Regions from separate parts of the Lentibacillus sp. genome, predicted to be linked through region 1. Evidence: predicted binding sites of a transcription regulator. Region 1 holds the regulator's gene; the other holds the start of a gene.
What was found. Region 1 encodes LexA, which represses DNA repair genes until DNA is damaged. Its sites were predicted from a motif close to CGAACATATGTTCG; they were not measured.
Positions count from the first base shown of each region.

Region 2: a site for LexA is predicted at 12,732-12,745, ahead of uvrB (excinuclease ABC subunit UvrB). Genes of this name have one in related genera too.

Region 1 is NZ_DATGTT010000065.1:10,089-25,747, reverse strand. It holds gene acnA (aconitate hydratase AcnA) at 1-2,573, opposite strand, end outside; gene VK097_RS11580 (ATP-binding protein) at 2,849-3,967, opposite strand; gene VK097_RS11575 (DUF2621 family protein) at 4,235-4,711, shown strand; gene VK097_RS11570 (CcdC family protein) at 4,831-5,295, opposite strand; gene VK097_RS11565 (Na(+)/H(+) antiporter subunit B) at 5,361-5,786, opposite strand; gene VK097_RS11560 (cytochrome c biogenesis CcdA family protein) at 5,881-6,588, opposite strand; gene VK097_RS11555 (YneF family protein) at 6,844-7,065, opposite strand; gene sirA (sporulation inhibitor of replication protein SirA) at 7,110-7,571, opposite strand; gene tkt (transketolase) at 7,788-9,791, opposite strand; gene VK097_RS11540 (DUF896 domain-containing protein) at 9,878-10,111, opposite strand; gene VK097_RS11535 (YneB family resolvase-like protein) at 10,196-10,834, opposite strand; gene lexA (transcriptional repressor LexA) at 11,246-11,869, shown strand; gene glnA (type I glutamate--ammonia ligase) at 12,158-13,495, opposite strand; gene VK097_RS11520 (methionine gamma-lyase family protein) at 13,623-14,870, opposite strand; gene hflX (GTPase HflX) at 14,878-15,659, opposite strand, start outside.
Region 2 is NZ_DATGTT010000048.1:19,102-34,760, forward strand. It holds gene secA (preprotein translocase subunit SecA) at 1-1,102, shown strand, start outside; one part of gene prfB (peptide chain release factor 2) at 1,185-1,256, shown strand; one part of gene prfB (peptide chain release factor 2) at 1,258-2,286, shown strand; gene cccB (cytochrome c551) at 2,531-2,878, shown strand; gene ftsE (cell division ATP-binding protein FtsE) at 3,353-4,039, shown strand; gene ftsX (permease-like cell division protein FtsX) at 4,029-4,922, shown strand; gene VK097_RS08010 (murein hydrolase activator EnvC family protein) at 5,157-6,599, shown strand; gene VK097_RS08015 (S41 family peptidase) at 6,766-8,223, shown strand; gene VK097_RS08020 (PDZ domain-containing protein) at 8,393-9,577, shown strand; gene VK097_RS08025 (YkoP family protein) at 9,741-10,286, shown strand; gene VK097_RS08030 (metallophosphoesterase) at 10,283-11,116, opposite strand; gene VK097_RS08035 (MGDG synthase family glycosyltransferase) at 11,198-12,304, shown strand; gene uvrB (excinuclease ABC subunit UvrB) at 12,815-14,800, shown strand; gene uvrA (excinuclease ABC subunit UvrA) at 14,858-15,659, shown strand, end outside.

The DNA of each region.
Region 1 (15,659 bases):
GCTGTCACCTTAACACGGTCATGCGGTTTTACATTCTCGTCAATTTCTACGTTGAATGTTTCCTTGCCAGTCAGTCCAAGTTTATCGGCACTGTCGCCTTTTTCGAACTGCAACGGCAGAACTCCCATCATGACCAGGTTCGAGCGGTGAATACGTTCAAAGCTTTCAGCAATAACTGTCTTGATGCCCAATAGGTTCGTACCTTTTGCAGCCCAGTCACGGGAAGAGCCCATTCCGTAATCTTTGCCGCCAACAACAAGCAACCCGGTACCATTTTCCTGATATTTCATGGCAGCATCATAAAATGGCATCACTTCGCCTGTTGGCCAGTATGTGGTGTAGCCGCCTTCTTTACCCTGAGCCAGGAGGTTACGGATACGAATATTCGCAAATGTACCGCGCATCATCACTTCATGGTTACCGCGGCGGGAACCGTATGAGTTAAAGTTTCTCGGTGATACACTTTTATCCTGCAGATACTGTCCTGCCGGCATATCTTTTGCGATTGCCCCTGCCGGTGAAATGTGATCAGTTGTAACCGAGTCGCCGAATTTACCAATCATACGGAGGTTATTTAATGGTTTCACGGAGCCTGCCTGTTTTGATAAACCTTCGAAAAATGGCGGGTTTTGGATGTATGTTGATTCACTGTCCCACTCAAATAATGGTTCATCCGTTGTTTTGATTTCGTTCCATTTTTCATTGGAATCAAATACGCTTTCATATTCTTTACGGAAAATCTCCGGTTTTACAACAGACTGGACAGTATCTTTAATTTCGTCCATTGATGGCCAGATATCCTCTAAATAAATTGGCTCACCATCTGCATCTGTACCAAGCTGATCCTTGGTCAAATCAACATCGACCGTTCCTGCCAATGCATATGCAACAACCAATGGCGGTGAAGCAAGATAGTTGGCTTTGACCAGCGGGTGGATACGCCCTTCAAAGTTACGGTTACCTGATAACACAGAAGAAACAGTTAAATCACTTTCTTCGATTGCTTTTTCAATTTCCGGGCGCAGCGGTCCGGAGTTTCCGATACATGTTGTACATCCATAACCGACAAGGTTAAAGCCAAGCTGGTTCAGGTACTCTTGTAATCCTGAGTCATCCAGATAACGCGTTACAACTTTAGAGCCTGGAGCCAGTGATGTTTTAACATATTCGGGCACCTTCAAGCCTTTTTCAACAGCATTTTTTGCGAGCAGACCGGCACCAAGCATGACATATGGGTTGGATGTGTTTGTACAGGATGTAATCGCAGCTATCGCAAGTGCACCTGTTTTCATAACAGACGTTTCATCATTCAGATGCTGTACTGTTGCAACTTTGTCAAACTCCGATTTATCCATGCCAAAGCCCTGATTTCCGGATGGTGCTGTAATGGCTTTATTGAATTCTTTTTTCATACCAGACAGTGCGATTAAATCTTGTGGACGTTTTGGTCCGGAAAGATTTGGTTCAAGTTCTGACAAATTGATTTCCACAAACTCGGTATACTCAGGATCTTCCTGATCAGCTGAATACCAGAGATTATTTTCTTTACAATATTTTTCAACCAGTTCAATCTGTTCTTCGCTGCGGCCGGTTAAACGAAGATAGCTTAATGCCTCCTCATCAACAGGGAAGAAACCGCATGTTGCCCCGTATTCCGGAGCCATGTTGGAAATAGTTGCACGGTCAGCGAGCGGCATGTCCTTTAAGCCCGGTCCAAAATATTCGACAAATTTCCCAACAACATTTTTCTCACGCAAAACCTGAGTCACTTTTAATGCCAGATCAGTTGCTGTCGTTCCTTGCGGGAAGCTGCCGGTAAATTTAACACCGATAACTTCCGGTGCAGGAAAATATGATGGCTGGCCAAGCATACCTGCTTCGGCTTCTATACCGCCGACACCCCAGCCAAGAACACCCAAACCATTGATCATTGTTGTATGTGAGTCAGTTCCGACAAGCGTATCCGGAAATGCATCATAAGTGCCGTCGTCATTTTCATGGCCATGAACAACGTTTGCGATGTATTCCAAGTTTACCTGATGGACAATCCCAGTTGCAGGCGGGACAGCACGATAATTTTCAAATGCTTTTTGTGCCCAATGCAAAAATTCATAACGTTCCATATTGCGCTCAAACTCAAGTTCCATATTGGCTTTCAATGCATTAGGTGTACCATACTGATCCACTTGTACCGAGTGGTCAATAACCAGGTCTACCGGTACTTCCGGATTAATCTTATCCGGCTCGCCTCCCATATCAACCATTGCTTTTCTTAACGAAGCAAGATCAACAACAGCCGGTACACCGGTAAAATCCTGCAAGATAACACGAGATGGTTTGAAAGGGACATCGACCCCTTGTCCTTCGTCTGTACCCCACTTAGACAATCCTTTAATATGTTCGTCTTTAATTACGTGCCCGTCTTGTTGACGTACGAGTGATTCCAGAAGAACCCGGATTGAAAAGGGCAGACGGGATATGTTTCCCAAATTGGCATCTTCAAGTGCTTTTAACTGATAAAAGTTGTATGTCTTGCCATTCAGATCAAATTGCTTTTTCGTATTAATTCCCATAAACAGTACTCCTCTCTGATCTTTCTGTTAAACGGCACACCAAAATATTGCTTACAAAACTTGGTTTCGGTATGCTCATACCGAAACCCTAAGCTACACTTATCAGATAAGCCAATTTTATAATGCCTTATCTGTCAAAAGAGGCTATAAATCTATCTTATATGAAATAATTCTATAAAACAATCGTTTCATGTCTGCTGATATATATTAATAAGTTATTAAAAGTGATAATAAAAAATTATACTTTTATAATTAGAGACGTATTAATAGTTATATCACAGAAACGGTAAAATAACTTTGAATGTGCTCCCGGTTTCTTCATTTTGCAGGATTTCAAGCTTTCCCTCATGGCGCTCAAGGATTTGCCGTGTAATCATCAGCCCAAGACCGGTTCCATTTTGTTTAGTTGTAAAAAAAGGCTCCCCCAGTTTATGTATGATTTCTTCAGGTATCCCCGGTCCTTCGTCTGAAATATCAATCGCCATCCCCTGCTTTTGCAATTGACTGCTAATCTTAATACAGCCGGGGGCATCCATTGCCTCAATAGCATTTTTCAAAATGTTAATAAACACTTGTTTAATTTGAGAGCGGTCACAATTAACATTTTGACTGGATATTTGCTTCATTTTTATTTCAATGTTTTTTAATTTGGCCTCGGGCTGCAAAAGAGTGACAACATCTTCAACCATTTCCGGTAATTTCACCATTTCTTTATGATCAGTCATTGGCTTTGAAATAAACAACAGTTCTGATGTAATATTCTCCATTTTTTCAATCTCATCAACCATAATATTATGATATGCATCTTCCCTGCTGACACCGGCTTGAAGCAGTTGCAGAAAACCTTTCAGAGACGTCAGCGGGTTACGGATTTCATGTGCAATTCCCGCGGCCAACTGTCCGGCAACCGACATTTTTTCAGATCGGATCATCATTTCTTCTGCTTCTTTTTTATCTGTGATATCTTTGGTAGAGGAAATATAATAATGATTGCCGCTTTCATCCGCAATAGCGGACACCAGGTTTTCCGTCCATATGTTTTTACCGTAAATATTCTGAACGTTAATATTGAATACTTGTTTGGCATTTTTAGTTTCATCCAAGTGATTTTCTATATATGAAACATCATTTGCAGGAATTAATTCATGCCACTTTGTGCCGAGTAGTTCTGAAACCTTATAGCCAAGTACTTGTTCTACAGCTTTCGAAACGTAAATAATTCTGCCGTGTTCATCCCATAAGGTAACAAATCCGCTCATATTCCGATCTATCCATTTAAGGATTGAGGAGGGCAGCGAGGCCATATTATAAAATTCCTGAGACTGCGGGGGAATTGTGGTATATTGTTCATTCTCACCGGTTTCTGTGGATTTTTTGCCATAGTTACTGGTCATCTTCTTCCCTCCTTGTTTCATGAATTTCCCATTTAGTAATTCATATGACAAATTTAATGAAAATATGGTACTATATTTGTAATATGATAACTTATATGAAGCTGTAATTGTGTTAAATTATAATACAATTTATGAATGATGTAAAAAATCATCAGCAAAAATGGTTACAATTTATTAAGCGTTATATGATACTATAATATCCTATTGAATTGAAAAATTAAAGGAAAAAAATACCAATATTATTATTTAGAACAAACAGGTGGTAATATGTCAATAATTGACGATATTTTAATCGTTTTATGGGGACTTTTAATGATAAGTCTCATGGGAATCGGCGGATTTTTTATGTTTCGCAAATTCCTGAAACAATTGCCAAAAGAAGACGGTAAATCAAACATGGACTGGGAAGAGTTTTATGTCGGACAAACAAGGCATATGTGGCGTGAAAAAGAAAAACAGTTGCTGGAAGAATTAGTCGAACCGGTTCCAGAGTTATTCAGGGACGTGGCAAGGCATAAAATAGTCGGTAAAATAGGGGAAGTTGCTTTAACGAAAAATATGAAAGTGATAAAACAGGATATAATAATCGAAGGCTATATCCTGGCAACGCCAAAACGGGATCATAAATTTTTAAAGAAAAAATTAAAAGAAAAAAATATTGATGCAACACCTTATAAACATTTGTTTGAACTCTCACGCAGCGGCTATGCTGAAAATTGGAAATCACGTTACCAGAAAGGATAATGCTGGAACAACTGAAATATAGCCGAATACTGATCTGTCCAACTCTTCTATGTGCAATATAAAATGGCAGCTTACCTTACACACTGGGTAGCTGCCATTTTACCTTTTAAACCGGTCTGTTATTCAAGTTTTTTTTCCATCTGTTTAAACTTATAAAGCATTGCAAGACGCCAAGAGAAAATCATCCCAAATGCCAGCAGGAAAAACATGCCGCTCATTTCTCCAAGGGAAATGGTCGATCCAATCACAAGTTTAATGATAATCCTGACCAATAACAATCCGAACAAAATGAAAACAAATGATTTTGATGGAATTAAATATATACTTCCGCCCTTTATTTCAAATTTGGACGTTTTAATCAAAAAGACAGAGAAAATTACACCGACCAAAACCGCTTCGAATACCTGGAGTAATTCCACTCGAAAAACTGGAAATAAAAACATAAATGCACCTGTACTCATAAATAATGGGGGTAATATTATTTTTTTGACGGATGCCGGTTTCTTGGATGCCTTTAATCGGATGAATATCATAGAAGTAGCCATAATAGCTGCGATTATGGTACTCGCTGCCAGCCAAAACATTAGCAATCACTCTTCCCCACACCAAATTAATCAGTTAAATATCATTTCCAAAATCGGGCTGACCATTAACGATCCTCTGCGATTGTTAAAATGATGGTGACAGTGACCCCGAGAACGGTGAAATAAACACCAAAATCAAATAACATGGCAGTAGCCAGCTCGAGTTCACCAAAAATCGGGAACTGGAAATAATCGTATGTATGTGACAAAAACGGCTGCTGAAATAAAAAGGACCCCAGCCCGGTTCCTACAGCAAGGAGCAGTCCGACAGGCACCAGCATACGATAGTTAATCGGCAAAATTTTCTCCAGTACGCCTGCACCATATGCCATATACATCAAAACGATTGCTGATGATGTCATTAAACCGCCGATGAATCCGCCGCCTGGTGAATTGTGACCGGCAAACAGTAAATAAATCGAGAAGCCCAGCAGAATAAATGCAATCAAAGATGTTGTTGTTCGAAAAATAAGGTCATTAGATTTATACATATCAGCCGATGCCCCTTTTCATGTCAATTGTCCAAAAAGTCGCTACTGGACTCAGTTTATTACAATTCAGGGTAAAAATCCAGTTCGCAAAAAGCTAAAAACCAGAAAATCCGAATAAGCCTGCTAAAAATGCCGTCAAGTCAGTCATCCAGTCAAAGTATAAGGCAATTCCCATAAAAATCATAATATAGCCGCCGATTTTGACAATCAATGAACTGTTGCGCTTGATCCACGTCAATTTTCCAATAAAAAAGGATAGTATTAAGAACGGAATCGAAAAACCCAATATATAACTGATCATCATTACCATTCCGAGCTCGGGATTCGTTGCCGCCAGTGAAATGACGATAACAAGAATAGGTCCCATACATGGGGTCCATCCCAGTGAGAATGCAAGACCAATAATAAAAGATCCGAAAAACCCTGCTGGACGGTTTTTGAACATAATCTTTCGGTCTTTCATAAGAAATTCAAAGTTAAATACGCCAACAATCACTAGGCCGAAAAACACAATAAGAATGGCTCCGATTTGCCTGATGATATCCCGATTTGACTCCAGAAATTCGGAAACAAATGAGGAACCGAAACCGAGCATGATAAAAATGAGCGAAAAGCCAATAAGAAAGAAAACCGTATGCAGCAAGCTTTGCTTTGTCAGCATTTTATTCTCATTTTTTAATTCATTAACACTCATACCTGTGATATATGAAAGAAAGGCCGGATAAAGCGGCAGTACACAGGGGGAGATGAATGACAGGAAGCCCGCTCCAAATGCTATAAAGACATTTATTTCTTCAGACATAGTAATCCTCCTACACTACTTCCTGACTATATTTTACCAGAAAATCCAAATGGCACTTATTCCGTTTTTGACAATAATCCGACATATTCAGTGATAAAAACAGCATAGAGAAATCTCCATCTTAAAACATTGGAAGTGTGTCATCGTATATAAAACGATGAACATCCCCCAAAAATCAGAAAAATACCCCTGTTATATGCCATAATTCAGGAGTATTTTCTCAAACATTTTAGTTTCTATGATGAATAATTTCAATTATTTTCCTTGTTGATTATTCATTTGGCGCATCATCTGATTGATTTTCTTCTGTGAAGGCTTTTGTCCCATTTGCATCATCAGCGTACGCAGCATTTGCTCATTAATTGGCGGGTTCTTCTTTAAATAGTTCATCATGTATTTTCGGGCGATAAAAAAACCAAGTGCAACTCCCGCAATTAATGCCAAGATTGCTATTAACACTACCCAAATCACGTCCATTAAAGCTTTCCTCCTTCATGTTGTCTCTCATACAGTATAGTAAATCAAAGATAAGAATACAATACTTGTCGAGCCTTGTCAGTTCCTTTTAACTGGAGAACCGGAGAAACCCAGCCAAAATCAAATTCCAATTCTCCTACCACGAAAAAATATGGCTGGTATGATCGTAACGCGGGAAAAAGCAAACTTTCCGCATCATGAATTATGTCACCCCGAAAGTTTATACGTTTTTGCTCGATATGTAAAGAAATATTGCGCGTTCCTTCATCAATGACCAAGAACTCTTCTTTGTTTTCGATCCTGACATTGGATGACTGATTTTTCAATATGTGTGATATAAGCAAGTTCGCAGGCATGTCCATCGTGATATACTGGAACTGCTTTTCCAGATCCTCTCTGTTTTGCTGACGGTGATAACTTTTAATAAATCGGCACAATATGTCACTGCGATAATAAAAAAAGCGTGCAAATTCTTCTTTTATCCAATAAATAGAGTAATGATTCAACAGAATTCCTCCTCCCTCGTACATACTATTATACCGTTTCATATTTAAAAGTTTGTCACACTGCGCAACAAAGAACCACTAGTTTTGTCGAACTCCAATTACATGCCATATTAGCTGCAGGTCAAGTGAAACTTTATTCAGTGGGGTTGCTGTCCTTTAAATTGGGATGAAAAAATGGCTCTTCCAATCGGAAGAGCCACCCTTTTACCAAAATATTTATTTCAGCAGTTGTTCAACACGATTTACGACATTTTCAACATTAAAGCCGTATTCCTCAACCACTTTATCCCCTTTGGCAGAGGCACCGAATCGATCAATGGCCAGAACATCGCCCTGATCGCCTATATATTTCTCCCATCCAAATGGTGATGCCATTTCGATGGCAAGTCTTTTCTTGACATCCGGCGGAATCACCTTATTCTTATAAGCATCATCCTGCTCTTTAAACCTGTCCCAGGAAGGCATGCTAACCACGTTAACTTCGATTCCTTTTTCATGCAGCGCTTCTTTAGCTTTTACAGCAAGCTGAACTTCTGAACCGGTTGCCAATAATAACGCATCCGGTGATTCCTTATCTGTTTCACTGATAACATACGCACCTTTTCGCACGCCTTCATGTGCATGCTCTTTGGTACCTTCCAATACAGGAAGCCCCTGTCTTGTCAGTACAAGTGCAGTCGGTTTATTGTTTGACTCCAATGCCAGTCTCCAGGCTTCGCGCACTTCATTGCCATCTGCAGGGCGAATGAGTGAAAGTCCAGGCATAGCTCTCAGGGATGGCAGCTGTTCAATGGGTTCATGTGTCGGTCCATCTTCACCAACAGCAATTGAATCATGGGTGAACACGTATGTCACTGGATTATTCATGATGGCTGACAGTCTTAGTGCCGGGCGCAAATAGTCGCTGAAGACAAAGAATGTTCCGGCATAAGGCTTAATACCGCCATGCAATGCCATCCCATTGACGGCAGCTGCCATTGCAAATTCACGTACACCGAACCAGATATTTTTTCCGGCATAATTGTTTCGGGAAAAGTCATCCTGGTTTTTAATCGTTGTCTTATTTGAACCTGCTAAGTCAGCACTGCCTCCAAACAGATATGGTACAGCTTTTGAGACTTCATTCAGGACCTCGCCGGATGAAGCACGGGTAGCTTTCGGATCATCATCTAAGTCATAAATGGGAAGGTTTTTCTCCCAGTTTTCCGGCAGCTCACCCCTTATAGCATGCTCTAATTCATTGCCCGCTTCCGGATATTTTTCTTTATAAGTTTCAAATAAACCGTTCCACTCTTGCTCAGCGTTTTTACCATCTTCAGCAATTTTTTCCCTGAAGTCGTCATACACTTCATCAGGTACATGAAATTCATCATGTTTCCAGCCGTAGTGTTCTTTTGTCAGTTTAACCTCATCTTCTCCCAGCGGGGCGCCATGTGAATCCGCAGAAGCTGACTTATTCGGTGATCCGTAGCCGATGACGGTTTTTACTTCGATCAGTGTCGGCTGATCGGTATTCGCTTTCGCTTCTTTGATAGCGTTGCGGATTTCACTCAAATCATTACCGTCTTCCACCCGGATAACCTGCCAGCCATATGCTTTGAAGCGTTCCTCCGTATTATCCGAAAATGCGCGGTTCAGCTCGCCATCAAGTGAAATGTCATTTGAATCATACAGTGCAATCAGCTTGCCCAATTGTAAATGACCTGCCAGTGATGCGGACTCATGAGAGATGCCCTCCATAAGGTCACCATCACTTACAAGCGCATACGTGTAATGGTCAATAATGGATATATCCTCTTTATTATAGGTTGCTGCAAGATGTGCTTCTGCCATAGCCATACCGACTGACATGGCAATGCCTTGTCCAAGCGGGCCTGTCGTTGCCTCAACCCCGTCAGTATGGTGGACTTCAGGATGGCCCGGTGTTCTGGAATCCCACTGACGGAACGACTTCAGATCATCAATGGTGACATCATAGCCTGATAAATGCAGCAGTCCATATAAAAGCATCGATCCATGACCTGCTGATAAAACGAAGCGGTCCCGGTTAAACCATTTGGAATTACCAGGGTTATGGGTCATGAAATCCGTCCATAATGTATACGCCATCGGTGCAGCGCCCATTGGGAGACCGGGATGACCGGAGCTTGCGTTTTCTACTGCATCAATTGCCAAAGTTCTGATTGTGTTAATGGATAGCTGTTCGATTGTTTCTGACAAAACGATACCCCTTTCCCTTGTTAACATTGATTCGTATCCTTTTTAATTCTATAATGAAACTGTTATTGTAACAAGTCATAACATGATTAATGTTTTTTGTTCTTATCTTGTAAATCACGCACTTTTTTCGGCGTGACATCCCTGCCTTCAGGATCCTTTACGGTCATTGACTTAAACTGATTTTTGAAAGATTTTCGGACATTCTGCAAATATTCTTCGCGGAGCTCCTTTTGTTCAGTCTGTTCCTTAACAGTTAAGCCTTCTTCTTTTGACTTTTTAGCTAATTGATTTATCCGATTAAGCTTTTCTTCTGAAATCATAGATGAAACCTCCTGAAAATCAATAAAGGCAAGAACAATATGACTGTTCCTGCCTTCTAATACTACACGTCAATTTATTCATATTCAAGTGTCGAGATATTCCTGATATCTGCGGTGCACAGTCGCTTTTGAAACAGAGTGCCCCAATCCATTCAATGTATCAGCAATTTCCCGGAAGGTGAGCTCATGCTGTCTCAACCGGACGACTTCTTCAATCGGAAATTCTTTTCGTTCTTTTCCCGGAGCCTTGTTGCGGTTTGACAGATTCTTGCTCGGATCAAATCCATTCTCAACGGCTTTCTTCATACCCCGCTTAATTTTTGCATTATGAATCTTCCGTTGATATTCCTCCACAATACTGACAATCTGCAGCAGCATTGAATCTGCTTCAGACAATTCCAGTTCGCCTTCATACAAAGACGTATAAATATTGACATCCAATTTTCGGAGTTGATGATACAAAGCAATTTTGGTATTCCCCCGCCCCAACCTCGTTTCATCCTGAATAAGCAAACAGTCCGCCCGTTCGTCAGAAAAATAATCCAGCATCCGAAAAACGCCTTCCCGGCTTATTTCATAGCCGCTCGCCTGTTCTTCAATACATTCCGCGACTGTAAAATGATAGGCACCGGCAAGCTTCATCAGTTCTTCTTTCTGCCTTTGCAATGATGTTTCCTGAATTTTTTTATCAGTACTGACCCGGCAATAAATAATTGCTCTCAATTTAATATCCCCTTATAAAGGTTGTTCAAAAGTCCGGTAAAAATGACACATCGAATTTCTTCGTTGGCTTATTGCTCCACTGCTCGAAACCGCGCCGTCTCGAACTTTCTGCCCTCTTTATCCTCCTTTTTGAACACCCACTTATATGTTATCCGCTTGTGATCATCGAAAAATATAAAAATATTAATGCAGATGTAAAAGCTACTAAATAAAATATATCAGTTTTCGTTATTCTTTCAAACATACGAACCATCCTTTCCTTTATAATGACAAGAACTTTTGTTCGGTTTTACCTATTATTATATACGAACAAATGATCTTGTCAACAGTTTTTTCGAACGAATGTTTGCTTCACTGAGATGAACATGCTATACTTACTTCAATAAATAATATGTGCGAGGTGTTTAATTGATGACGAAACTTTCAAAGCGGCAGGAAGCCATTCTCGATTATATAAAAGAGCAAGTGGGCGAAAAGGGTTATCCGCCGTCGGTCCGGGAAATCGCAGTGGCTGTGGGGCTTGCTTCCAGTTCAACCGTACACGGCCATTTGGCACGGCTGGAAAGTAAGGGGTTTATCAGACGTGACCCTACAAAACCACGGGCAATTGAAGTTTTAGATCTTTCAGAAGAAAGCAATATCCCAAGGGAAGAACCGCGATATGCGCCTGTTATCGGAAAGGTAACCGCTGGCATTCCAATTACCGCCGTGGAAAATATTGAAGAATTTGTTCCTTTGCCAAGTTCGGTAACAGGTACTGATGAGAATCTGTTTGTACTCGTTATTGAGGGAGAAAGCATGATTGAAGCAGGTATATTGGACGGGGATATGGTCATCGTTAAGCAGCAGACTACAGCACAAAATGGTGATATCGTAGTCGGTATGACCGATGAAGATGAAGCCACTGTAAAGCGATTCTTTAAAGAAAAAGACCACATTCGCCTCCAGCCTGAAAACGCAACGTTGGAGCCGCTTATCTATCAAAATGTGACCATTTTGGGCAAAGTAGTCGGTTTGTATCGTAATGTTGAATAGAACAGTAATAAAAACTTAACTGCTTTATAGACCATATTTTATTACTGTAGTTTTATTCAGTTATTGCAGCTATATAATATTCATTCAGTGGGATACTTTTTTCCCCACTGCATGTTAGTTGAAGGAATCGGACTTTACGGGCAGCTAATCCCCCACTTATCTTTCCTGGCTTCCTTGAAATATTGAAGTGAGGGTCTTCCTGCCCGTTAAGGCAGAATAAAACAAGGCTTGGCCATCACAGCAACATGATGCCAAGCCTTGTTTTTAATGTAAATAACATTTGGAATTTTAATAGGTTGTCAAATACTGCTCCCTCTCCCATGGATGAACAGTCGTACGGAACATATCCCATTCAATCGTTTTTGCTTCAACGAAATGTTCATATAAGTGTTCGCCCAGTGCTTCAACAACCGTCTCATCTTTCTGCATTTCCAACAAAGCGTCCTTAAGTGTTTCAGGCAAACTCTTGACACCATTCGCTTCACGCTCTTTTTTGTCCATATCGTATATGTTCTGATCAACTGATTCAGGCGGTGTTAATTTGTTTTCAACACCATCCAGTCCGCTTGCAAGCAACACTGACATCGCCATATATGGATTGGCGGCAGGATCAACACTTCGCACTTCAATACGGGTGCTTAAACCGCGGGAGTACGGAATGCGGACAAGCGGACTCCTGTTTGTGCCGGACCACGCTACATAACATGGCGCCTCATAGCCTGGAACCAGTCGTTTATACGAATTAACCGTCGGATTCGTAACTGCTGTGAAGTTTGTGGCATGTTTAATTACCCCGGCAGTGAACTGATAAGCAACATCGCTTAATTGCATTTCCCCATCTTTATCAAAAAACGCATTTTCGCCATTCCTGAATAAAGACATATTGACATGCATTCCGGAACCATTGACCCCGAAGAGCGGTTTTGGCATAAAGGTCGCATGCAGGTTATGTTTTCTTGCAATTGTCCTGACGACCAATTTAAATGTTTGAATATCATCGGCATGTTTAACAGCATCTGAATACTTAAAATCAATTTCGTGCTGACCTGGTGCACCTTCGTGATGTGATGCTTCAATTTCAAAACCCATTTCTTCCAGTTCCAGAACAATATCCCGCCGGCAGTTTTCACCCAGATCTGTTGGTGCCAGATCAAAATAGCCGCCGCGATCATTCAGTTCCAATGAAGGCTGGCCCTTCTCATCCAGTTTGAACAGAAAGAATTCCGGTTCTGTACCTATATTGAACGCATCAAAACCGAGCTCTTCCATTTTCTGAAGCTTTCGTTTTAAATTGTAACGCGGGCATCCCGCAAATGGGGTCCCATCAGGATTATATATATCACAAATAAACCGGGCCACTTTCCCTTTTTCCGAGGTCCATGGAAATACCACAAATGAATCCAGATCAGGATGCAGGTACATGTCGGATTCCTCAATACGGACAAACCCTTCTATGGATGAGCCATCGAACATCATTTTATTGTCCAAAGCTTTATCCAATTGACTGAGCGGAATCTCAACATTTTTGATATTTCCAAGCATGTCGGTAAATTGAAGCCGGATAAATCGGACATTTTCTTCCTCGATTCGTTTCATGATTTGTGCTCTCGTTAAGCCTGATGCCATTTAATTTCCTCCTAAGTCATTTTTAACAGCATATCAATCGACCACCATAAACCTTATTCCTTTATATTAGAGACATCGGAACGCTATGTAAAGTTATAACACTAACGTAAATTTTTCAGACCTGCTCTCAGTCGGTTAAAAATATTAATTCTTTCTCAACTAAATGATTAACTGCTGATTCAAGCGCAATTTTCACATGAGCATATGTTAACCCCCCTTGCACAAATGCTGTATATGGTTCCCTGATCGGGCCGTCTGCAGTCAATTCAAGACTCGCACCTTGTATAAACGTACCAGCCGCCATAATGACCTCATCCTGATAACCGGGCATTCCGCTCGGGTACGGGGTAACAAAGGCGTTAACCGGTGAATTTTGCTGGATCGCTTGGCAAAATGCAACCATGTTCTCCGCATTGTTAAAAGTAACCGTCTGAATCAGATCTGTACGAAACGTTTCATAACCCGGGCTTGTCCGAAAGCCTGCCAATTCTAAAAATCTCGCCGTCAAGACAGCACCTTTTAAAGCTTCCCCAACAATGTTCGGTGCCATAAAAAGACCCTGAAACATCTCCTGTAAGGTGTTAAATGTTGCACCAGTTTCCTTTCCAAGTCCTGGTGCTGTCAGGCGATTGGCACATTGTTCTACATACGATTCTTTCCCGGCAATATATCCGCCCGCACGGACAAGTCCGCCTCCCGGGTTTTTAATCAGCGACCCTGCGATAACATCTGCACCTGCATGCAGTGGTTCGCGTTCCTCAGCGAACTCGCCATAGCAATTATCAACGAATATAATCGCGTGTTCATTTATCGATTTGACAAAGCGGACCATTTCTTCAATTTCGCTGATTGTAAAAGACGGTCTGTCGTCATAACCTTTTGAACGCTGAACGCCAATTACTTTCGTTTTTGGAGACAGTTTTCGCCTGACTCCGGGATAGTCAACTGAGCCGTCATCCAGTAAATCGACCTGATTATATGTAATATGAAAATCGGCTAATGAGCCACTATGCTGACCGTTTATGCCAATAACCGTTTCTAATGTGTCGTAAGGTTTACCGGTAATATACAACAATTCCTCGCCCGGCCGCAAAAGGCCGAACAGAGCGGTTGATATGGCATGAGTCCCGGAAACGATCTGCGGTCTGACGAGCGCATCTTCCCCTCCGAACACATCAGCATAGACTCTTTCCAATGTTTCCCGGCCCAAATCATCATATCCATAACCAGTGGTCGAATAAAAATGAGTATCACTGACACGGTTGGATTTGAAAGCATCAAGCACCCGCCTCTGACTCATTTCGGTTACCGCTGAGATATTTGCGTGCTGCTGTTTACAGTCATGTTCTGCCTGTGTTATTAAATTTTTCAACATCAATAACTTAATGCTCCTTTAATAAGCTTTTCAGAGGATGACTTTGCCGGATATACCCACTGATAGAGTATACATTTGCATTTTCCCGAAAAAAACGCTCTGTGACGATTGTTTCCTGATCCAATCGGTACAGCAATTTTCCCTGGTCGGGATTTAAATTCACGGTATACCAGTCCCATTCATCCTTCAATGTTTCCTCCAGCTTCCTCAGCAGCCGGTGGATGTCTGACGGTTCAAGTGCGCTAATGAAAATATTGGGATGATGCATCGGAATAAAATCCTCATCAATAAGATCTTTTTTATTATACACCATCAGCTTCGGTATAATATCAGCATCCAGATCGTGAAGTAAGTTGTTCACTGTCTTTTGCTGCTGTTCTAAATCGGGATTTGCTGCATCAACCACATGCAGGATGAAATCTGCCTCGGTCACTTCTTCCAGCGTTGACCTGAATGCGGCAATCAATGATGTTGGCAGGTCTTGAATAAATCCTACCGTATCTGTTACCAAAGTCTGAAAACCTGATGGCAGCTGGATTCTGCGTGTCAAAGGATCCAGTGTGGCAAATAATTGATTCTCGACCAGCGCATCGCTTTGTGTCAGCTGATTAAATAAAGTCGATTTTCCAGCATTTGTATAACCTACAATAGCTACCTGAAAAACGTCGTTTATTTTTCGGCGCCTGCGGTATTGTTCCCGCTGCCTGACGACTTGTTTTAACTTTCTTTTAATATCATCAATCCGGCTTCTTATATGGCGTTGGTCCGTTTCGAGCTTTGTCTCCCCCG
Region 2 (15,659 bases), on a different contig from region 1:
TGAAAATGCCGGACAGAAGGGTGCGGTTACGATTGCCACGAACATGGCCGGCCGCGGCACGGATATCAAACTCGGTGACGGTGTAACGGGACTGGGCGGTCTTGCTGTTATCGGGACCGAACGCCATGAGTCACGCCGGATTGATAACCAGCTGCGCGGCCGTTCAGGACGTCAGGGAGACCCTGGCATGTCACAATTTTATTTATCAATGGAAGATGAGCTGATGCGCCGCTTCGGTTCTGAAAATATGCGTTCAATGATGGACCGTCTTGGTATGGACGACTCCCAGCCAATTGAGAGCAAAATGGTATCACGTGCTGTGGAATCAGCACAGAAACGGGTGGAAGGCAATAACTTTGACGCACGTAAGACTGTCCTGTCATATGATGACGTACTGCGTCAGCAACGCGAAATCATTTACAAACAGCGTTTTGACGTGATTGAAGCGACCGAAGATTTACGGGAGATTGTCGAGGGAATGATCAAATCGACACTGGAACGTGTTGTCGGGGCGAATACACAGGATGAACTCGATGAGAATTGGGAACTCGACTCGATCATCGAATATGTTCATGGCAATCTGCTGAGTCCTGAAGATATTTCAGTGGATGATATTAAAGGCAAAGAACCGGATGAGATCATTGACTTCATTTTTGAAAAAGTCAAAGTACGCTATGATGAAAAGGAACAGGAACTGACACCTGAACAAATGCGTGAATTTGAAAAAGTCATTGTATTGCGTACGGTTGATACCAAATGGATGGATCATATCGATCAGATGGATCAGCTGCGTCAGGGTATTCATCTGCGTGCTTACGGCCAGAATGATCCGCTGCAGGAATACCAGGCAGAGGGCTTCCAGATGTTTGAGGAAATGGTAGTCGAGATTGAAGAGGAAGTTGCCAAATATGTCATGAAAGCACAAATACGCGACAACCTGCAGCGTCAGGAAGTTGTGAAAGACACGCAAGCGGTATCCGGTGGTGACCAGGAAGAAAAGAAAAAGTCCCGCAAGCCTTATGTGAAGACTGAAACTGCCGGCCGCAATGATCCATGTCCATGTGGCAGCGGCAAAAAATACAAACATTGTCACGGTGCATAATTACACCGTATATGTGTAACACTCCCGGATCGGCGGGAGTGTTTCGCTGACATGATCAAATTATTTTTAGAGGTGAGAAAATATGGAACTTGCTGAAATCGGCAATGAACTTGAACAGATGACGAGACGAATAAATGACTTCAGGGGGTCTCTTTGACTTAGATGTCAAAAGAGAACGTATTCGAGAACTGGAACTTGAAATGGCAGACCCTGCATTCTGGGAAGACCAGGAAAAAGCACAAAAACTGATTGACGAAAACAACAGTCTGAAAAGTTATGTAGAAGGATTTGACTCGCTGGAAAGCAGCCTGGAAAACCTTGAAGTATCCTATGAACTCGTTAAAGAAGAAAACGATCGGGAATTATTCGCTGATCTTGAAAAGGATTTAACAGAACTGCAAAAAGAAATGAATAACTTTGAACTGCTGATGCTGTTGAGTGAACCATACGATCAGAACAACGCCATTCTGGAATTGCATCCGGGTGCAGGCGGCACAGAATCTCAGGACTGGGCGAGCATACTATTGCGTATGTACCAGCGCTGGGCGGAACGAAAGAACTTTACGATTGAAACGCTGGATTATCTGCCCGGTGACGAAGCAGGAGTCAAAAGTGTTACATTATGGATAAAAGGGCACAATGCATACGGTAATTTAAAAGCGGAAAAAGGCGTGCACAGGCTGGTGCGTATTTCCCCATTTGACTCTTCCGGACGCCGTCATACATCATTTGCGTCATGTGATGTCACGCCTGAAATGGATGATAACGTGGATATCGAAATAAAAAATGAAGACATTAATCTTGACACGTATCGCGCGAGTGGTGCGGGAGGCCAGCATGTCAATACGACCGATTCAGCTGTGCGCATTACACACCTGCCGACAAATATCATTGTTACCTGTCAGTCTGAACGCTCGCAAATTCAGAATCGCGAACGGGCAATGAAAATGCTCCGGTCCAAATTGTATCAACGGGAACTGGAGCGGCAGCAGCAGGAACTTGATGAAATACGCGGTGAACAGCGGGAAATCGGCTGGGGGAGTCAAATCCGCTCATATGTTTTCCATCCCTACACAATGGTGAAAGATCATCGTACAAACCTTGAAGCAGGTAATGCACAAGGCGTTATTGACGGGAACCTCGATCCATTTATCGACGCATATCTCCGTACCTTGATACAGTGAAACTTCATTCAGCGGGGCGTTCTTCCCCGCTGAATGTTAGTTGAACCGAATCGGACATTTTAGCAGTTGTATGCTACGCGAATTAATAATTCATAAATTTGACATATATTTCTTGCGCCCCTGCTTTGATTAGTATTCCGTCAGCACCAGCCGCAAAATAGCCATGTTTCTCGTTTTAAATTTTCGGTAATGGGTTATAATAACAGTGATAACCTTTCACAAAATTATGTTAGGGGGATTTAACATGAAAAAATTGTTAATGACAATGTTATTCGGCACGGCGCTTGTGCTCGGCGCATGTGGCGGCGGAGGAGATAACGGCGGTGATGGCGGTGACTCTTCCGGAAGTGACGGCGGGGAAACATCGGAATCAGCAGCAGCTGAAGAGCTTTTTCAAAGCAACTGCGCATCATGCCATGGACAAGATCTCTCAGGTGGAATGGGCCCTGATTTAACATCAGTCGGTGCTGACCACTCTGCCGATGAAATTGCCGATATTATTAAAAACGGCAAAGGGGATATGCCTCCGCAGGACCAGGTTGCAGATGAAGATGCACAAACGATTGCCTCATGGTTAGCTGAAAAGAAATAACGGAAAAAGTTTGGTCTATGTTATAAACAATAGACCAAACTTTTTTTGTGGAATTTTCTCATTATAATTCTCTTCGTGCAATTGGCAGCCGAAACTCTTGTTTTCTTTCAATGTTTCATTATTTTACATAATCCGAGCTAATGATATTAAATGTTACAAAATTGTATTCGAAGTGATTAAAATGAAATGAAAATGTAATATTATAAGCATAAAATTTGTGCTGAAAAATGTTATAATAGATAAAAATTACATATACAAACTCGTTTTAAGAAAAAGGGGTAAGTCTTTTTTAAAAAGGCTGAAAGACATAATTCGGGATTAAGCACTTAATTGCCGAAACTTCCCGGATCAGCCCGAATGAACTCACATCGCCGGAAGGAAGAGGAACCCTTTCCTCATTTCTTCCGGCACCGGTTTGTGCAAAGAATTAACAACTAAGACAGAGCAGCACTAAAGATTAAAGGTGATATTTAAATGATTAATATGAAAGATGTTTACAAGACTTATGCCAACGGTGTCACTGCCCTTAATGGGATTGATATAGGTATTGATCAGGGTGAATTTGTATATGTCGTCGGTCCAAGCGGTGCCGGGAAATCGACGTTTATCCGGCTTATCTACCGTGAAGTGAAGCCGACAAATGGAACGATTATCATTGATGATACTGATTTAAGCACCCTGAAAAAGAGGAAAGTTCCCTTCCTGCGCCGCAATGTAGGCGTAGTTTTCCAAGATTTTAAACTGCTTCCAAAACTGTCAGTCTATGAAAATATTGCATTTGCGCTTGAAGTCATTGAAGAGTCGCCCCGCAATATCCGCAAGCGTGTCATGGATGTGCTCGAACTGGTCGGTCTTAAAAATAAAGCACGTTTCATTCCGGATGAATTATCAGGGGGAGAGCAGCAGCGTGTATCAATCGCACGTGCCATCGTAAACCACCCTAAAATTGTCATTGCGGATGAACCAACCGGAAATCTGGACCCCGACACATCATGGGAAATCATGCGGATTTTTGAAGAAATAAATGCGAAGGGCACGACCCTTATCATGGCCACCCACAGCAAAGAAATTGTCAATACGGTTAAAAAACGTGTTATCGCCATTGAAGATGGCTTAATCGTCCGTGACGAACATCGAGGTGAATACGGCTATGAAGCTTAGAACTACAAAGCGCCATATCCGGGAAGGCATTAAAAACATCTTCCGGAATGGCTGGATGACAGTTGCATCAGTAGGTGCAGTGACCACGACATTGCTTTTGGTGGGGACCTTTCTTGCGTTAATGCTGAATCTTAACTATATGGCGAACGGCCTGGAAGAAGATGTTCAGATTGAAGCATTGATTGACCTTACTGCCGAAGAGGAACAAATACAGGAACTTGGAACATCCATCAAGCAAATGGAAGGGACAGATAGTGTTGTATTTACTTCCAAGGATGAACAGTTAAATCAGCTGATCGAGGATATGGGTAAAGAAGGTTCGACCTGGCAGATGTTTCAACAGGATAATCCGTTGAGCCATGCCTATATTGTAAAGGCTGCGCAGCCCAATGAAACAGAGGCCTTGGCCAATCAAATCAAACAATTGGATGGCATTCAGGAAGTAAACTACGGACAGGATGTTATTCACCAGTTATTTCAATTCAATGAGTATGCCCGGAATATTGGACTTATCCTGATTGCCGCTTTAGTCTTCACAGCGATATTCCTTATTTCAAACACGATTAAACTCACGATTATGGCGCGAAGCAGAGAGATTGGAATTATGAAGTTAGTCGGCGCAACAAATGGCTTCATTCGCTGGCCGTTTTTCATTGAAGGAATGCTGCACGGGGTGTTGGGGGCTATCATACCAATTACCGCTGTATTAACTGGTTATTACTATCTGGACAATAACTTGAAAGACCAAATCAACTATGCCTTTGTGGAACTGTTGCCATTTAACCCATTTGCCTGGCAGCTATCACTCATTATTCTGCTTATAGGGACATTCATCGGAATCTGGGGAAGTGTTATGAGTGTTCGCAAATTCCTGAAAGTATAAATACAATTGATTTTAAAAGCAGTTGCTGCTTTTAAACCCGGAGGATTGGAAACCGTTTCCTTCGGGTTAAAGCAGAGATGATAACCTCTCAACGACCTAGAAGAGCTGGGCGCTGAAAGCAAATTGTACATCGGCCGTAATAACAAATAACAACATGATTTTTCTAAAGAATCCTAAATAAATGCTAATCCTAAAAATCATTTGACTAGACGTAACAGAGAGGGGAAAACGAGAATGAAGAAATTTATTTCCTATTTATTGGTTGCATTAATGGTTCTCGGTACGGGTTTTGCAGGTTCACAAAAAGCATCCGCTCAGTCCACCGATGAACTTGAACAGAAAATCGAAAATAAAAAGAATAAACAGGAAGAAATAGAAAAAGAGCAATCCAATCTAAAGAATGACAAACAGAACACGGAAGAAAAAATCGAGAAAAACTTGGATAAACAGGATTCCGTGAACAGTGAAATTACAACAATCAATCAGAAATTGACTGATACAAGGGAAAAGATCAGCACAAAAGAAAATGAAATAACTGATACAAATGAACAGCTTGACAAGTTAAGCAATCAAATTGATGAACTCAATGCACAGATTGAAAAATTAAAAAAAGAAATTCAGGAATTGAAAGAACGGATTAAAAAACGTGAGAAACTCCTTAAAGATCGCCTGCGAGCCATTCAGTCCAACGGCGGGAGCATGAAATACATAGAAGTTATTTTTGGTGCGAAAAGTTTTAGTGATTTAATCAGCAGATCCTCGGCGGTCAATACGATTATGGACCAGGACAAAGACATTATGGAAACACATAAGCGGGAAAAACAGGAAGTCGAGGATAAACAAGCTGAAGTGAAAACAAAGAAGGGAAATGTCGAACAAAAGAAAGCTGAAGTAGAAGATAAGAAAGCATCCCTTAAAAGTCAAAAGCAGGAACTTGAATCATTGAAGTCGGAATTGGATGACCAAATGGCTGAAAAAGAAAGCCTGCTTGGCGACCTGGAAGAAAAAGAGAAAGACCTTGAGAACTATAAAGTAAGTTTGGAAGATGAACAGGAAATACTTCGCAAGCAGAAAGCAGCCAATCAAAAAGCCATCGAGCTTGCCAAGCAGGAAAAGGAAAAGCTTAAGCAGCTTGCCAGAGAAAGACAGAGAGAAAGAAAAGCAAACAATAATTCCGGCAGCAGTTCAAGCAGCAGTTCAGACAACAGCTCAGGGGGCAATTCAGATGGCGGATCAAACCATTCTGCTGCACCAGCCAGTTCAGGTAATGGAATGTTCAATTACCCGCTGTCAGCACCCGTAACGTCCGGATATGGACAGCGTTGGGGCAGTCTCCATGCGGGCATTGATTTCGGGGTTGGACCAGGAACATCAGTAGGTTCCGCTGCTTCAGGTGTTGTTATTTCAACTCATAGTGAAAGTGATGGAACGATGAATGGTTACGGAAATGTTGTATTGGTTTCCCACTCAATTAATGGGACATCTTATACAACACTTTATGCACATTTAAGCAGTATAGCTGTTTCATCCGGTCAGACAGTCAGCAGCGGTCAGATCGTTGGAACAAGTGGAAATACAGGTCAATCAACCGGACCGCATTTGCATTTTGAAATTCATAGAGGCGGCTGGAACGGATCAAAGAGTAATTCAATAAATCCATTAAGCGTTCTGAACTAAAATCAGCGCATGTCATTGCATTTTGGCTGCATAAACTATATTATTAAAGGCATCGCACATTTTCGGTGTGATGCCTTTTTATAGATGAAAAACAGATTACCAATCATCACTTCCTTTGACTTCTGAAACGAACAGACAACCAGCAAATATAAGTTGGGGTGAAATAATGAAATTGAAAAAGAGATATATAACACTTCTTTTAATTGCTGCGCTTCTTCTGGGATTTGCAGGGGCATTTCTGGGAGTAAAACTGGCACAGCCGGACCCGGCACCGCTCGGGGAACAGCAGGAGACAGCTGATACATCCGGACAAATCAGCAGTGAAGCGCCGGAAAACATGCAAAAAGTAGCTCAAACCTTTAACTTAATTAAAAAACATTACCTGGAAGATGTTAAAGACAAGCAATTAATCGAAGGCGCCATTAAAGGGATGGTCAGCTCATTGGACGACCCATACAGTTCCTATATGGATGTGGAGACGATGGAGCAGTTTAATCAACAAATTGAATCCTCATTTGAAGGGATCGGTGCTGAAGTCTCCATGGTGAACGATAAAGTAACGATAGTTTCACCGATCAAGGATTCACCCGCTGAGGAGGCAGGGCTCCGTCCGAATGATCAGATTTTGAGTGTCGATGGAGAAAGTGTCGCCGGATTGAGTTTGAACGAAGCAGTTGAAAAGATCCGCGGCGAAAAAGGTTCCGAAGTTGTCCTCGAAATTCAGCGTTCCGGTGTTTCAGAATCTTTTGATGTAACCATTGAGCGTGATGAGATTCCGGTAGAAACCGTTTATTCCGAGGTAAAGACCATCGACGGGAAGAAAACGGGCATTATCGAAATAACGTCTTTTGCTGAAAATACAGCTGAACATTTCAATAAACAGCTGAAGTCACTGGAAGAGAAAAATATCGAAGGCTTGGTCATTGATGTACGCGGCAACCCGGGCGGAGTATTGTCCGCTGTCGAGGGCGTACTGAAAAATTTCATTCCGAAAGATGTTCCGTACGTGCAAATTGAAAACCAGAACGGTAAAGCAGATAAGTCCTTTTCCAATCTGGATGAGAAAAAGCCTTATCCAATCAGCGTGCTGATTAATGAGGGAAGCGCATCCGCTTCCGAAATTTTGGCGGTGGCCATGAAGGAAGTCGGATATGATGTCGTAGGCACGAAAAGCTTCGGCAAAGGAACTGTTCAGCAGGCCGTTCCGGTCGGTGATGATGGAAGCAGGGTCAAATTAACATTCTTCAAGTGGCTATCACCTGAGGGAAACTGGATACACGAAAAGGGTGTTAAACCGACTGTTAAAGTGGAGCAGCCTGATTATTACTTTACAAATCCTATGCAGGTTGACGAGCCCCTCAAGTATGATGAGACGGGTGAAAGTGTTAAGAGCATGCAAGTGATGCTGAAAGGTTTAGGCTATGATCCAGGACGTACGGATGGCTATTTCAGTAAAAATACTGAAGCGGCTGTCGAGAACTTTCAGTCAGACAATGACCTGGAAGTGACTGGTGAAGTCAATGAAAAAACAGCAGGGGCGGTCGAAACTAATGTCGTTGACCGAATCCGTAATGGAAAAGATGACCGGCAAATGGAAAAAACGCTTGATGTTTTGTATGAATAAATGTAAGGAATAAAGATATCCGCGGGTTTTTCTCGCGGTTTTCTTTTCCTGTTATGCAGGAACTTTTCGACAAATATCGAATATAATCAAAGACGCGTTCATTCAATAAAGCCGGGAACTGGATTTATCGGACAAGTTTCAGAAGAAGATGTGACAGAAGGTGATTAATGTGGTACAAACCTGGCTCATGGAACTGGCCAATGGGATAGGGAGGTTTTTTTTAAATCCTCTTGTGTATTGGGCAATTATTCTATCAATCGTTGTCGGGTATAAACGAATAAGAAAAGAACGCAATCATTTTGGCCTGAAAATTTTTGATATCTTTTCAGAATGGAAGAATGCAGGTCGGGTAACTTTGATATATGGTATCGTATTATCCGTCATAACGATAGGGACAGGGATGGTATTCTCATATGAAACAATCATGCTGCTTGCGGCGGTGACGATTCTTCTCAGTCTCTCAATGCGCTTAACACTGCTGTCTCCTGTTTATACGATTGGAATAACATTTTTACTGTTGCTGCTGGCCCCTTTTGTGCTTGAAAGCCAGTCATTAATTGATATGGATTTATTCAGCGCTCCAAATTTTACCGGATTGAGCCTGCTGTTTGCTATATTTATTTCGGCTGAGGCGTTTTTATTAAAACGGCATAACCGAAACGGGACATTCCCGGATATGGAGCTTGGACGCCGGGGGACATGGATTGGTATACATCATCTTAAAAAGATGACACTTATTCCCTTTTTCGTCCTTATTCCGTCTGGTCCGCTTACGTCAATCGCTTCTTTCTGGCCATATTTCTCAGTAGGTGGTGAAACCTACAGTCTTATGCTTGTCCCATTTTTAATTGGGTTTGACCACACTGTCCGAAGCGAGTTGCCTGAAAAAGCAGCGGTCCGTCTAGCAAAACCTGCCCGCATGCTAAGTCTGATTGTCCTGCTGCTGGCGGCCGGAAGCATGTTTATCGGCTGGCTCGCACTGGCAGCAATTGTTGCCGGTATCATTGGTCGGGAGTATCTCAATTTTAAACACCGGACAGCCGATCAGAAGAAGACGCCATTTTTCACTCAGAATTCGCGGGGAATAAAGGTGTTGGCCGTTGTTCCGGGTACACCTGCTGACCGGCTGGGGATATTGGTAGGTGAAACGATAACTAAAGTCAACGGCAAGAAAATAGACAGGATTGAACAGTTTTATTATGCTTTGCAGGACAGCGGGGCGTTCTTTAAATTGGAAATACGCGGTGATAACGGAGAAGCCCGATTTGTTCAAAGCGCCCTTTATGAGAAAGACCACCATGAACTGGGGATTATAACAGCAGCCAGACGCTACAAGGACAGTCAGCTTGCTTAATTGAATCAGATAAATTGATATTGAGGCAGTAAGGTGCATATCGTAACTTTGCTGCCTTTTTACTGTTCTCATTAGTATTTTGGATTAAAATACCTTCAATATTATTTGCCCCGTTAAAGCAAACTAATGAACGCAATACAGTTACAGAAAAGGAAAAAATGGTATGAAGAGTTATTTGCTGACGATATGGAGCACGCTTGACCCCATTTATTACAATTTCACTAGACTTCATCATGTGGCGGATTATGAACGAAATAAAACGATATTTCGCGTCAGATTAACGAAATATAGAGGCTCGCCTGTAATCCTGGAAGATGGCACATCGATTCGTAAAAACGATGTGCTGTTGAAAATCCACTTGCATAACGTCCGTATGATTCGTGAGCTAAAGAACATCAAAAGCGAAGTTCAGCGTGCTTTATTGCTATATCATATGGTCCGGGATGATTTGCAATGTCTTTCCAGTTACATTAATGGACACTCCAGACGCCATGAAATAAAAGCCGTTATTGGAATCACAATGTTAAATAAGGGAACACGGCGGCTTGGATTTGAAGCATTTTCAATCCAAAACAGATACTACCGGTTGTTCAAACAATTGACGTGCCAGATCATTAATTATATCGCAGGCCGTCCTGACCGGAACCCGCCTTGCTACTTGTTCATGTCAACGAACCGGCTGTTGAGTCACTCGGAGCGAATGGATTAAACATGTTCGGGCTGGCTGAAAGGTATCTGGTGAAATGTTATTTCCGGTCTTGAGCCAATACGTATATTGAGACCGGTCTGCCCAAGCCCTTCACTGATATAAAAAGGTGATTTATTGTGCATGTGCAAGCCTTTTATCGTGTTTTGTTTCGCGAGTTTGCCCATTTTGACAAGATGATATGCCTTGGGGTAGCAAATCTGGCCGCCATGAAAATGTCCGGCCATTAAATAATCGAACGTATACCCTTGCATCTCGAGCACGATGTTCGGGTCATGCGTAAGAACGATATTCGTTCCCGTGTCCACATGCCGATAGGCCACAGGCAGGTCGCTGCGGTTTGTACTATAGTCATCGATTCCGATTATATTGATTGTGTGTCCGTCGACTGAAAAACTTTGATGGGCATTCCGCAGTACCTGGATATTATACTGCTCCATTAAATTAATAAGTTCTGATAAATCCCGGTCGTTGAGAACATAATCGTGATTGCCCAGTACTGCGTAAATGCCATATGCCGGTTTCATGTCGCGTAATACACGCAAAAAGGGCAGTAATTTAGGAATACTGCGTTTCCGGTCAAGAAAGTCACCGGTCAATGCGATCATATCAACGGATTCATTTCTTAGCTTGTCCGCCAGCTGGGAAGGTGTTAGTGATATATTTTCCAAATGTAAATCGGACAAATGAAGGATGGATAATACCGGGGCATGCTCGGCGGATTCCGGAATTGCGTTAATTTTATTAATCTGTATATCTTGTGTATTTTTGTAGGCTTTGTACAGGAAATAGCCGATACACAACGTTATAAGCACCATTATGGCATATATCATCGTATGACTCCTCTCCTGTCAAAATTATAGCATTTGACTAGGGCAGAATCATTGGTAATTGGTTTCAATGGAGGTAAAAACATGGAAAAGGCACTATTTTTACCATTCATGCAAATACAAACCGGGCATCATCATGTGGCAGATGCATTAATTGAGGAAATTGAATCTTGCCGAAATGATATGTCATGTGACAAAGTGGATATTTTGTCATACAGCTACGGCAGAATGGAAAAAGTTATTTCCTCCGCTTATTTAAACTGGATCAAATATTTTCCGGATCTCTATGATTGGTTGTACAGGCTTGCCGCTTATAAAAAAGCACCTATACATAACCGCCGATATCTTTATGAAGCAATGTTTATACATTTTTTTAAACGGCTGACGAACCAGCAGGATGTCCGAATCCTATTTTGTACGCATGCGCTTCCGTCAAACATAGCAAGTGTATTAAAACTGCAGAATAAATTGCCGTCTGTCACGGTCAATGTTTATACGGATTTTTTTGTTAATGATGTCTGGGGGATTGAAGGGATCGATTACCATTTTGCTCCTACATTGACGGTTAAAAATTATTTAACAGAGAAAGGTGTCAGGCCGGAAGCGATTTATGTTACGGGTATACCAACCGGTCATGAATTTCAGATAAGGGAAGGGTACACAGAGAGCAAAAAAGCTATCATAAAAGTACTGGTGACCGGCGGCAGTCTAGGGGTGGGCTCGTTGAGGAATATGCTTCCGGCACTTAAGTCGGATAAGATTCATTATTATGTTTTATGCGGCAAAAATGATACATTTTACCGTGAATTGCTCCAGAAGCGACCCGCATCAGTTACACCGATTCCGTATATCACCAACAAAACTGAAATGAATCGAATGTATGATCAGGTTGATGCGGTGCTGACAAAGCCTGGAGGGGTGACCATCAGTGAATGCCTTTTAAAACGGAAACCGGTTTTTTTGTACAACCCGCTGCCTGGACAGGAACGGATAAATGTCGAGCAAATGAAGCGGCTGGGAACGGCAATTCCGGTGGATACGGACAATAATTTGGATGTACAATTATTGCATTTTTTCATGGACAAAAATAGAAAAAAGGTGTATGAAGAGAACGTTGAAGCATATCATCACAATCTGGACCATCGGCAAATGTCAGACCTTTTGGAAGACATGCTCAATAAAAAACATTAGCGGGGCGGCTGCTAATGTTTTTATAAATGATATAAGAAAGTATAAATTTTTGGCTCTACGAATGCTTTATCAAAAATAGCCACGTCTGGCTCCAGCGCTAAAGCTGTAGCGTGACTTCCTTCACCTCCGTCCGATAAGTCAACAGCGATTCACTTACGTTCATCGTGTTTCCTTTATCTCCTGCGGTTCAGTCCAGTCCGTACGTCGCTAAACGGGCGCTTGCGCCTTTGTTTTTTATCAATTTCTCCTCGTTTTGATTGTCCCCGCTTAACTCTGTAACCGTTCCTGCATTGCTTGCAGCGCTCTTTCTGACAGACATGATACTCATGTGCGGTGTCGGGTTCGCTTGGTTTGTTAATCCCTTGTGAATGATTTTTAGCTAGGATATCGGGTAAAATGGATAATAGATAAACCAAATGGATATTAACGAATATTTGTTCGTTTAACAGTTAAAATATCGGAACAATTGTGATAGAATAGATTCATCGAATGAGAACGGAGGTTTTCGTTTTGGAAAACAAATTTGAACTGGTGGCCGATTATGAACCGCGCGGTGATCAGCCCGAAGCGATCAGAGATATCGTCGAGAAGGTGAAAGCCGGACAGCGGCACCAGACATTGCTGGGGGCAACGGGTACCGGAAAAACGTTTACGGTATCCAATGCTGTAACGGAGATTAACCGCCCGACGCTGGTGATTGCCCATAATAAAACACTTGCCGGTCAATTGTACAGCGAGTTCAAGGAATTTTTTCCGAATAATGCTGTTGAATATTTTGTCAGCTATTATGACTATTATCAGCCGGAAGCTTATGTGCCTTCGACTGATACGTTTATTGAAAAAGACGCGAGCATTAACGATGAAATCGATAAATTGCGGCACTCGGCAACGTCAGCACTGTTTGAACGCCGTGATGTGCTGATTGTTGCCAGTGTGTCATGCATTTATGGCTTGGGCTCACCGGAAGAGTATGAAAGCCAGGTACTTTCGTTAAGAATGGGGATGGAAAAGGATCGCGACCAGCTCTTGCGTGATTTGGTCGATATCCAGTATGCCCGTAATGATATAGACTTCCAGCGCGGAACGTTCCGTGTTCGCGGTGATTCGGTTGAAGTCATTCCGGCATCACGGGAAGAACACTGTATGCGTGTTGAATTTTTCGGTGATGAAATCGATCGGATCCGTGAAGTCGATGCGTTAACCGGTGAAATTGTCGGTGACCGGGAACATGTGGCCATTTTTCCGGCATCCCACTTTGTTACACGTGAAGAAAAGCTAAAAAAAGCAATTAAAAATATTGAAAAAGAGCTTGAGGAACGGCTGGCGGAACTTCGTGAACAGGATAAACTTCTGGAGGCACAGCGTCTCGAGCAGCGTACCAATTATGATATTGAAATGATGGAAGAGATGGGCTTTTGCTCGGGTATCGAAAACTATTCCCGGCATCTGACCTTCCGTGAGCCTGGTTCGACGCCATATACATTGCTGGATTTCTTTCCGGATGATTTTTTGTGTGTCATTGATGAATCACATGCGACACTGCCGCAAATCAGGGGAATGTATAATGGTGACAGGGCGCGTAAACAGGTGTTGGTTGATCATGGTTTTCGCTTGCCGTCTGCACTCGACAACCGCCCATTGAAGTTTGGAGAGTTTGAAAAAGCAACCAGCCAGCTGATTTATGTATCGGCAACACCGGGTCCATATGAACGGGAACATGCACCGGACTATACCGAACAGATTATTCGTCCGACAGGTCTCTTGGATCCGAAAGTGCATGTCAGACCAATCGATGGACAGGTTGATAATCTGATAGAGGAGATCAGCAAACGGTCGAAGCGGAATGAGCGTGTGCTGGTCACAACTCTGACGAAAAAAATGTCCGAGGATTTGACTGATTACCTGAAAGAGATTGGGATGAAAGTTGCCTACTTGCATTCGGAAATCAAGACACTGGAGCGGATTGAAATCATCCGGGATTTGCGTGTCGGCAATTACGATGTGCTCGTCGGCATTAACCTGTTGCGTGAAGGGCTGGATATACCGGAAGTATCGCTTGTCGCTATTCTGGATGCCGATAAGGAAGGTTTCCTTCGTTCCGAGCGTTCGCTCATTCAAACGATGGGACGTGCGGCACGTAACGAAAACGGGGAAGTTATCATGTACGGTGATAAAATAACGAATTCCATGCAAGTCGCCATTGATGAAACAAACCGCCGCCGTGAAAAACAAATGGCCCATAATGAACGATATAATATTACACCGACAACGATCCGCAAAGACGTTCGTGATGTGATTCAGGCAACCGTAGCCGCCGAGGACGTCGAGGATTATGAAGACAAGAAAAATAATGTTGCCAAGATGACGAAAACCGAGAAAGCAAAAATGATTGATAGTATGGAAAAAGAAATGAAAGAAGCGGCAAAAGCGCTTGATTTCGAAAAGGCCGCTGAACTTCGCGACATTGTGCTTGAATTGAAGGCAGAAGGTGCCTGATCATTCAACTCATTTTTGACACGCATACTATCAAGCAAGTGGAAGGATGACCTGTTCATGCCAAGCAAAGAAATAAAGATTCAAGGTGCTCGTGCACATAATTTACAAAATATAGATGTATCAATCCCTAAAAATAAATTTGTCGTTTTGACAGGCCTGTCAGGGTCGGGCAAATCCTCACTGGCCTTTGATACGGTCTATGCAGAGGGACAGCGCCGTTATGTGGAATCCCTGTCCGCTTACGCGCGGCAATTTCTAGGTCAGATGGATAAGCCTGATGTTGACGCCATCGAAGGACTGTCACCGTCCATATCAATCGATCAGAAAACGACAAGCAACAATCCGCGTTCGACGGTCGGTACCGTTACAGAAATTTACGATTACTTGCGTCTGCTGTATGCCCGTGTCGGACATCCGACATGTCCGCGGCATGGTATTGAAATCAGTTCACAGACAGTGCAGCAGATGGTAGATCGTATACTTGAGTACCCCGAGCGAACAAAAATGCAGATCCTTGCCCCGGTGGTTTCCGGACGCAAGGGGGAACATGCCAATACGATTGAAAAACTGAAACAGGAAGGCTACGTCCGTATCCGTGTCGACCAGGAAATGCGTGAAGTGACTGATGACATCCAGCTTGATAAAAATAAAAATCACTCGATTGAAGTGGTTGTCGACCGGATCATCGTCAAAGAAGGTGTTGCAAGCCGGCTGAGCGATTCGATTGAAACCGCACTGGGATTGGGTGACGGCAATATTATTGTTGATGTGATCGGTGATGAGGAACTTTTGTTCAGTGAAAACCATGCATGCCCGATTTGCGGTTTTTCAATCGGTGAACTGGAACCAAGACTTTTTT